2 regions of the Caballeronia sp. LZ032 genome follow, and region 1 is predicted to be linked to the other one. Evidence: riboswitches for the same ligand, from Rfam matches in the RefSeq annotation. Region 1 holds a riboswitch; the other holds the start of a gene.

Evidence for each region. A riboswitch is a leader RNA that binds a small molecule or an ion and turns the genes downstream of it on or off. The one in region 1 is predicted to bind thiamine pyrophosphate.
Region 2: another riboswitch for thiamine pyrophosphate. It lies ahead of QCE69_RS13380 (FAD-dependent oxidoreductase); the one in region 1 lies ahead of thiC (phosphomethylpyrimidine synthase ThiC).

The regions. Positions count from the first base shown of each region.
Region 1 covers NZ_JARUXP010000001.1:951,635-955,817, reverse strand. The annotation lists gene QCE69_RS04415 (DUF4397 domain-containing protein) at 1-764, opposite strand, end outside; gene QCE69_RS04410 (EamA family transporter) at 1,107-2,048, opposite strand; TPP riboswitch at 2,311-2,452, shown strand; gene thiC (phosphomethylpyrimidine synthase ThiC) at 2,632-4,183, shown strand, end outside.
Region 2 covers NZ_JARUXP010000001.1:2,856,507-2,860,689, reverse strand. The annotation lists gene QCE69_RS13385 (ABC transporter ATP-binding protein/permease) at 135-1,877, opposite strand; TPP riboswitch at 2,154-2,278, shown strand; gene QCE69_RS13380 (FAD-dependent oxidoreductase) at 2,503-3,663, shown strand; gene thiS (sulfur carrier protein ThiS) at 3,679-3,876, shown strand; gene QCE69_RS13370 (thiazole synthase) at 3,915-4,183, shown strand, end outside.

The DNA of each region.
Region 1 (4,183 bases):
TCCCGCACCGGCTGCTGCGTATTCCCGCCCTGCGCCACCAGCAAACGGATTTTCTCCGGAATGAGCTGCGAAGCCGCATTGCCCGAAGGAAGCGTCGTGATCAGCCAGTCCGCGTTGTTGACCAGATCGAACGAAGCCGACGTATAGACCGGCGTCTTCGAACCCGGCAGCGTCGCGATCAGCTGATACGTGCCGCCCGACACGTAGATCGAATCCTGCTTCGTCGCGGGCACGGCGTTCTTGTAGGACACGCCGGCCATCGTCGGGCTCACGTTCGCGATGCTCGCGCCCGGCGCGATCAGATACAGGTCCAGGTTTGGCGCGTTCGTCGATGCGTTGAAGGCCCGCACCCGCGCGCTGCCCGAAAGCAGACCCTTGTCGAAGGGATCGTCGATCACCGCGATCGACGGCAGGAAGCCCGCGTCCGGCAGCGCGATCACCGTGTATTCGTGACCCTTCGCCGCGTTGTTGATGCTGGTGTCGGTGGCGAGCTGCGTCGTCGTGTTGATGGCCGCGTACGAGAAGTTGTGCTGGCCCGTGTCGATGTTGGCGAAATTGGTCGCCGTCGGATAAGCCAGGTTCGACTGGAGGATCTTGCCGTTGTCGTAGAAGTCGACGTTCGGCCCGCCAGGGAGCGCGTGAACGAAATGGACCTGGGGCTGCGTGACGCCGATCTCCTTGCCCAGATCGTCCGAACTGCCGCCGCAAGCGGACAGCACGGAGGCAACGGCGGCGAGCGCGGCTGCGGTGCGGATGAGCTTCATGTTTCCACCTTCCTTGTTGTATTCGACCACCTCGTTACGCGGACCGGTACGCGCGAACGTCCAGATGTCTACCCCTTCCCGCTCGCGGACCGACCTTCTGTTTTCCTTCCTTGCCGGTTTCGGCGGCGCAATTCAGGCCACGCATTCCGGTGCCTGCACTGAGCAATGCCCATGCCCCGCGCCGGTGCGCGCCCGCCGCGCGGGTGCCGCAAAGCCTTGCGCAGCAAGGCTTTGGAATTTGTTAGAGGAATTGTTCGGGAGAGCAGGCGAGAAACGGACGTGCAGCCGCCGCTGCCATGCGCAGAACATCGCGAAGTGGAGGTTTTTACAAAAAGTAAGCGCTCAGAGCAGCCCGCGCCGGCGATGATCGAACCAGAAAGACAGCCCGACCGACAGCAGGATCACGACCGTCGCAATGACGGTCCAGCGCGTGACGATCTCGCCCAGCAGCACCGCGCCGAGCAGCACGGCGACCACCGGATTCACGTACAGGCAACTCGTTGCGACGATCGTGCTGGTATGGCGGATCAGAAAGTTGTACGCGACATATGCGGCCATCGAACCGATCAGCATCAGGTACAGGAACGACACGCCCGCGCCGAGGCTGACATGCGTCAGCCGCTCACCGGCGGCGAATGCGATGCCCGTCGCAATAAGCCCGCCCAGTCCGATCTGCAGCGCCGTGGACATCAGCAGATCGGACGGCTGCGGCAGGCGGCCCGCCAGATGCGCGCCGCCTGCCCAGAAGATCGCGGCGCACAGGATGGCGAGCGTGCCGACCGTCGAACTGGGCGACGGATCGCCGTGGTTCAGCAACACGATGCCGATCAAGCCGAGCGCCACCGCGAACCATTCGCCGCGCGCGACGCCCCGGCCCGACAGCGCGGTGAAGATGGTCGCGAAGAGCGGCACGGTGGCGACCATCACGGCGGCAGTGCCGGTGCCGACGGTGCCCATGCCGTAGGCCATCATTCCGCTCGACAGCCCTTCAAGCAAGGTGCCGACAAGCGCCGCATTGCGTACTTCGCGCGCGCTCGGCCACACGGCCTTGCGATGCACCGCGAGCGCGAACAGCCCGATGCCCGCGCACAGGTTGCGCAGGCCGCCGAGCAAGAGCGGCGGAAACGATTCGAGCGCGAGATGAATGCCGAGATACGTCGAGCCCCAGACGAGGTAGACGACGGCCAGCGCGAGCGCTACCTGCCCCTTGAAGGAACGCGGCGCACGAAACGGAAAACGATCGGGAAAACTGAATGGCAGGCGCGGCGGCGGAAGCGCGGACATGCATTACTCCGCGACGGCTGCGCGCCGGATCGATGAGACACAAACCGGCGAAAGCGCAGCAGCAAAAACCAGACTCAACGGCATGGCAGAACGAGGAAATGCGGGATAAACGGAGTACGCGGGAAGGGTCGCACGATGAGCCGCAAGCGCTCCGGGAAAACCCGGAATTTGCGGCGCCCGCCATTATGCAGTAAGCGCCCTGCCCATTCGAAGGATTTCGCCGATGGTTGCCAAGACGCCACGCCGCGGTGTAATGTCACGGCTGCTAACGCGGGGGTCCTGCGTTGCGCATCGCGGTTTGGCCGGCCTGACATGACCGAACCGCTTCGTGCGGCGTGGGTGAGAAATACCCTTTGAACCTGATCTGGATAATGCCAGCGCAGGGAAGCGTTCGGGCTCCATGGCCTGCCGCATCCGGCCACCTCTTCCGAGCCCGTACCTTTCCATCTCGTTCCTCCTGTTTAGCTCCTGAGTCAGTTCGGGCGGCGTCATCGCTCGTGCTGAAAAATATCGTCCCTATTGCTTCGCATGGGACGGAAGCAAGCGCCCACGCGCTCACTTCTGTCGCAAGGAGAAACAGCACATGAATGCCAATCCCAAGTTCCTGTCCGAAAACGCCGTCGTCGACGCCGCCGCCATCGCGCCGCTGCCGAACTCGCGCAAGGTCTACGTCACCGGTTCGACGCCCGACATCCGCGTGCCGATGCGCGAAATCACCCAGTCCGACACCCCCGACGGCTTCGGCGGCGAGAAGAATCCGCCCGTCTACGTGTACGACACGTCCGGCCCCTACACGGACCCGGAAGCGAAGATCGACATCCGTTCGGGATTGCCCGCGCTGCGCGGCGCATGGATCGAACAGCGCGGCGACACCGAAGAACTCGCCGGCCTCTCCAGCGACTTCGGCCGCGAGCGCGCCGCCGATGACAAGACCGCCGAACTGCGTTTCCCCGGCCTGCATCGCAAGCCGCGCCGCGCGCTCGCCGGCAAGAACGTATCGCAGATGCACTACGCGCGCGCCGGCATCATCACGCCGGAGATGGAATACATCGCGATCCGCGAAAACCAGCGGCGCGCCGAATACCTCGAAAGCCTGAAGCAGAGCGGCCCGAACGGCGAGAAGCTCGCCGCCATGATGGGCCGCCAGCATCCGGGCCAGGCTTTCGGTGCAGCGGCGTTCGGCAAGGACGCGCTGAAGGCGATCACGCCCGAGTTCGTGCGCGACGAAGTGGCCCGCGGGCGCGCCATCATCCCGGCGAACATCAATCACCCGGAAAGCGAGCCGATGATCATCGGCCGCAACTTCCTCGTGAAGATCAACGCGAACATCGGCAATTCGGCGGTGACGTCGTCGATCGGCGAAGAAGTCGACAAGATGACCTGGGCGATCCGCTGGGGCGGCGACACGGTGATGGACCTTTCCACCGGCAAGCACATTCACGAAACGCGCGAGTGGATCATCCGCAATTCGCCGGTGCCGATCGGCACGGTGCCCATCTACCAGGCGCTCGAAAAGGTCAACGGCAAGGCCGAGGACCTGACCTGGGAAATCTTCCGCGACACGCTCATCGAGCAGGCGGAACAGGGCGTCGACTATTTCACGATCCACGCCGGCGTGCGCCTGCAATACGTGCCGCTGACCGCCAACCGGATGACGGGCATCGTGTCGCGCGGCGGCTCGATCATGGCGAAATGGTGTCTCGCGCATCATCGCGAGAGCTTCATCTACGAGCACTTCGAAGACATCTGCGAAATCATGAAGCAGTACGACGTCTCGTTCTCGCTCGGCGACGGCCTGCGTCCCGGCTCGATCTACGACGCCAACGACGAAGCCCAGCTCGGCGAACTGAAGACGCTCGGCGAGCTCACGCAGGTGGCGTGGAAGCACGACGTGCAGGTGATGATCGAAGGTCCGGGCCACGTGCCGATGCAGCTCATCAAGGAGAACATGGATCTCCAGCTGCAATGGTGTGACGAGGCGCCGTTCTACACGCTCGGGCCGCTGACGACCGACATTGCGCCGGGCTACGACCACATCACGTCGGGCATCGGCGCGGCGATGATCGGCTGGTTCGGCACGGCGATGCTGTGCTATGTCACGCCGAAGGAGCACTTGGGCCTGCCGAACAAGGACG
Region 2 (4,183 bases), 1.9 Mb from region 1:
GAAAGGCTGTCCGCCTTTTTGGTTTTCAGGAGCGCAGGCGCTGTTGACTACTGCGCCAGATAGCAAAGAAAAAACCGCACCAGCAATCCCTCACCGATGTGGTCCTCGCGACCCACCCGAAACCGAAAACCGCCTCAAGCTTCCGCCATCGTCCTCTCGATCTCGATCTTGTAGTCATGGAACATCGCGACCGACTCACGATGCGCGACGCTCAGAATCGCCGCCTTCGGCAGCTTCTCCAGCACCGTGTTGTAGATATGCAGTTCGTTCTCCGCGTCGAGCGCGCTGGTCGCTTCATCGAGGAACAGGAAATCCGGCTTGTGCAGCAGCACGCGCGCCGCGGCCAGACGTTGCTGCTCGCCCGGCGACAGACTCCGCGCCCAATGCGCACTTTCCTCCAGCCGATCCACATACGACCCGAGATTGCAGAGACGCAGCGCCTCGCGGGTTTCTTCGTCGCTGAACGTGCCGCCCGGCGACGGATACGCGAGCGCCGCACGCAGCGTGCCGATCGGCAGATAGCTCACTTGCGGGATGAACATCATCTTCGCGTCGACGGGAGCGTCGATGGTGCCGTCGCCGAACGGCCACAGTCCCGCGAGCGCCCGCATCAGGGTGCTCTTGCCCGAGCCCGACGGTCCGACCACCAGCCAGCGCGAGCCCGGCTCCACCGACACGTTCGCCACCCGCGACAGCGGCGTGCCGTTCGGCAGCGCGAGCGTCAGGCCCTGGGTCGTGAGCGACGGCGTGCTCGTGTAGTGCAGGTTGATGCCGCCGCGCGCGGTCGCCGGCGAGTTTTCCTCGCGGATGTGGGTGGAGCGCATCACGCGCTTGAATTCACGCAGACGATTCACCGTGGCGCGCCATTCGACCAAGGTCGAATAACTGTTGATGAACCAGGAAAACGAGTCGCTGACCGTGCCGAACGCCGATGAAATCTGCATCAGCACGCCAAACGAGAACGCGCCCGCGAAGTAGCGCGGCGCCGCGACCATGATCGGAAAGATGATGGCGATCTGGCCATAGAAGCTCAGCACGAAGGTCATGCGCTTCGTGTACTTCATGATCAGCCACCAGTTGTCGCGAATGCGCTGGAAAATGGACTTGGCGGTCGCCGTTTCGGTCGTGATGCCGTCGTAGAAGGCAATCTGTTCGGCGTTCTCGCGCACGCGGATCAGCCCGAAGCGGAAGTCCGCTTCCACCTTCTGCTGCTGGTAGTTGATCGATACCAGCGGATGCCCGACCTTCTGGATGATCAGCGAGCCCAGGATCGCGTACAGCGCGGCGGCCCAGACCATGTAGCCCGGAATCGTGATCGGCGTGCCGCCGAGCGAGAAGGTCAGCGCGCCCGCGATGGTCCACAGGATCGTGATGAACGTGACCAGCGTGACGAGCGTCGAGAGCAGATCGAGCGAGAGCGAAAGCGTCGTGGTCGCGAAGGATTGCAGGTCGTCGCTGATACGCTGGTCGGGGTTGTCGGCGAGCCGGTCGCGTTCAATGCGATAGAACGCCTTGTCGCCGAACCATTGTTCGAGATACTTGTTCGTCAGCCATTGGCGCCAGCGGAACGCCAGCATCTGCCGCAGATACCGTCCATAGACCGCGAGCAGGATGTAAGCGAATGCCAGGCCGGTGAAGATCAGCAGCAGGTGCGGGAAATCCTTGACGTTCTTGTTCTGCAGCGCGTTGTAGAAGTCCGCGTTCCAGCTGTTGAGCCGGACGTTGATCCACACGACCGTCATGTTGATCGCGATGATCGCCACGAGCAGGCCCCACGCGAAGCCGCGTTCCTCGGAAACCCAGTAGGGCTTGATGAGGCTCCACGCCGAGACTTCGTCGGCCTTTTGCTGAGTATTTTCGGTGCGTGTGTCGATCATGAGCTTCCTGCCGATGCGCCCTTCGGGCGGCGGATTGTTGCGTGGTCGCGCGACGGACGTGCTGCGCGGTGCGGCCGGCTGCGGCCTGCGGTGGTGTTCAGGGCAGCCAGTTTCGGGCCTGCAAATTGTTCCGAACTTGCCTTAACGCTCACTTAATTTCGCGCGCTCGCCGGCTGAACCGTGTTCGCGGCATTGTGCCAGAGTGCCGCCGCACAGGAAAAAAGCAGGGCGCAATCCCGGTTTGCAGCGCCTTTGCCTTTCATGTTCTAATGACCTTCGACGAAACAGGGGTGCTTTGCATGCATCGACGGCCGGAACCGGCCCTCACGCAGCGAGGCTGAGAGAGACCCTTTGCACCCGATCCGGGTAATACCGGCGAGGGAAGTTTCCGGAGAACGCGCGCCACCCGCGCCATTCCTCCAGTTTCTTCCGCACCTTGTTCTTTCCGTCCGGCGCGCGTCCGCAGCCGGGCCGGTCTCTCCGCCCATGTCGTCCTTGTGATGTGCCGCAGCGCCTGCACGGACGGATCGGGCCAATTCTGCCTTCCTCCTTTCTGACGCAGCGTGAGGCATGAGCCTCGTGCGCACGCTTTATGTGCCCGCGCCGGCCGATAGGAGACATCGAATTGAACAGCATCCATCAGACCGCCGACCCCCAGGCGGATTTCGCCGTGATCGGCGGCGGGCTCGTCGGCCGGCTCGTGGCCTGGCAGCTGGCAGGCGCGGGGCATCGAGTGAGTCTTTTCGAGCGCGGCGACGCGCTCGGCTCGCAGTCAGCCGCCTGGGTTGCCGCCGCGATGCTGGCGCCGCTCGCCGAAGCCGCCAGCGCGGAACCGCTTGTGGTCGGGCTCGGCGCGGCATCGCTCGAACGCTGGCCGGGGCTCATCGCGCAATTGCCCGAGCCGGTCTTTTTCCAGCGCAACGGCACGCTTGTCGTCTGGCATGGCGCGGATCGCGCCGAGGCGCCCTTGCTCGAACGCCGGCTGCGCGCCAATTCTCCGGCCGGCCTGCTCGATGGCGGCTTCGTCAAGCTCGCCGGCGCCCAGGTCGCGCAGGCGGAACCGGCGCTCGGCACGCGTTTCGCGCAAGGCTGGCTGCTGCCGAACGAAGGACAGCTCGACAACCGCCAGGCGCTCGCCGCATTGGCCGCGGGACTCGCCGCGCGCGGCGTGCGCACGCACTGGAACACGACGGTCGAGGCGATGCCCGACGCGCGCTGGATCATCGATTGCCGCGGCCTCGGCGGCAAGCCCGCCTGGCCTGCGCTGCGCGGAATTCGCGGCGAGGTGGCGCGAGTGCACGCGCCGGGCATCGGGCTGTCGCGGCCGGTGCGGCTGCTGCATCCGCGCTATCCGCTTTATATCGCGCCGAAGCAGGACGATCTCTACGTGATCGGCGCGACGGAAATCGAAGGCGAGGACATGTCGCCGGTGAGCGTGCGGTCCGCGCTCGAACTGCTGAGCGCCGCGTTCGCCGTGCATCCGGGTTTCGGCGAGGCGCGCATCCTCGAGCTCAACGCCCACTGCCGGCCGACCTTGCCGGATCACCGGCCCGCCATCGTCTGGGACGGGGCACGGACGGTGCGCGTGAACGGGCTGTATCGGCATGGCTTTATGATTGCGCCCGAAGTCGCGGACGCCGCGTGCCGGCTGGCGGAAGCGCTCATCGCCGGCAATGTAGCCAGCCACGCGAGCTTCGATGAACATCGCCGCGCCGCCCGCTGGCCGGAACTGCTGCATGGCGCGGCCGACACTGTTGCGACACCGGCGCCGGCGCTGTCGCACTAGACAAGAGACAAAGCCATGAACATCCACATCAATCAGCGCGCCTTCGAGCTGCCCGACGCCGCCACCGTCAACGAGGCGCTCGCCGCCTTCGGCGCGAAACCGCCGTTCGCCGTCGCGCTCAACGGCCAGTTCGTCGCGCGCGGCGAGCACGCCATCCGTACGCTTTCCGCCGGCGACCGGCTCGACGTCGTGTCGCCCGTCGCGGGCGGCTAGGTCGCATGACGCATTCCGAAGAATCGAAGGATCCCATCATGACCACACAGACCGCCGACGTGCTCACGCTCTACGGCCAGTCGTTCCCGAGCCGGCTCTTGCTCGGCACGTCGCGTTATCCGTCGCTGCAATCGCTGTCGGACGCCATCGACGCCGCGCGTCCCGGCATGGTGACGGTTGCGCTGCGGCGCCAGTCCGAGACTGGCGAGGCCGGCTTCTTCGACGTGCTCAAGCGTCACGGCGTCGCGCTGCTGCCGAACACGGCGGGCTGCCAGAGCGTCGACGAGGTGCTGACCACGGCCTGCAT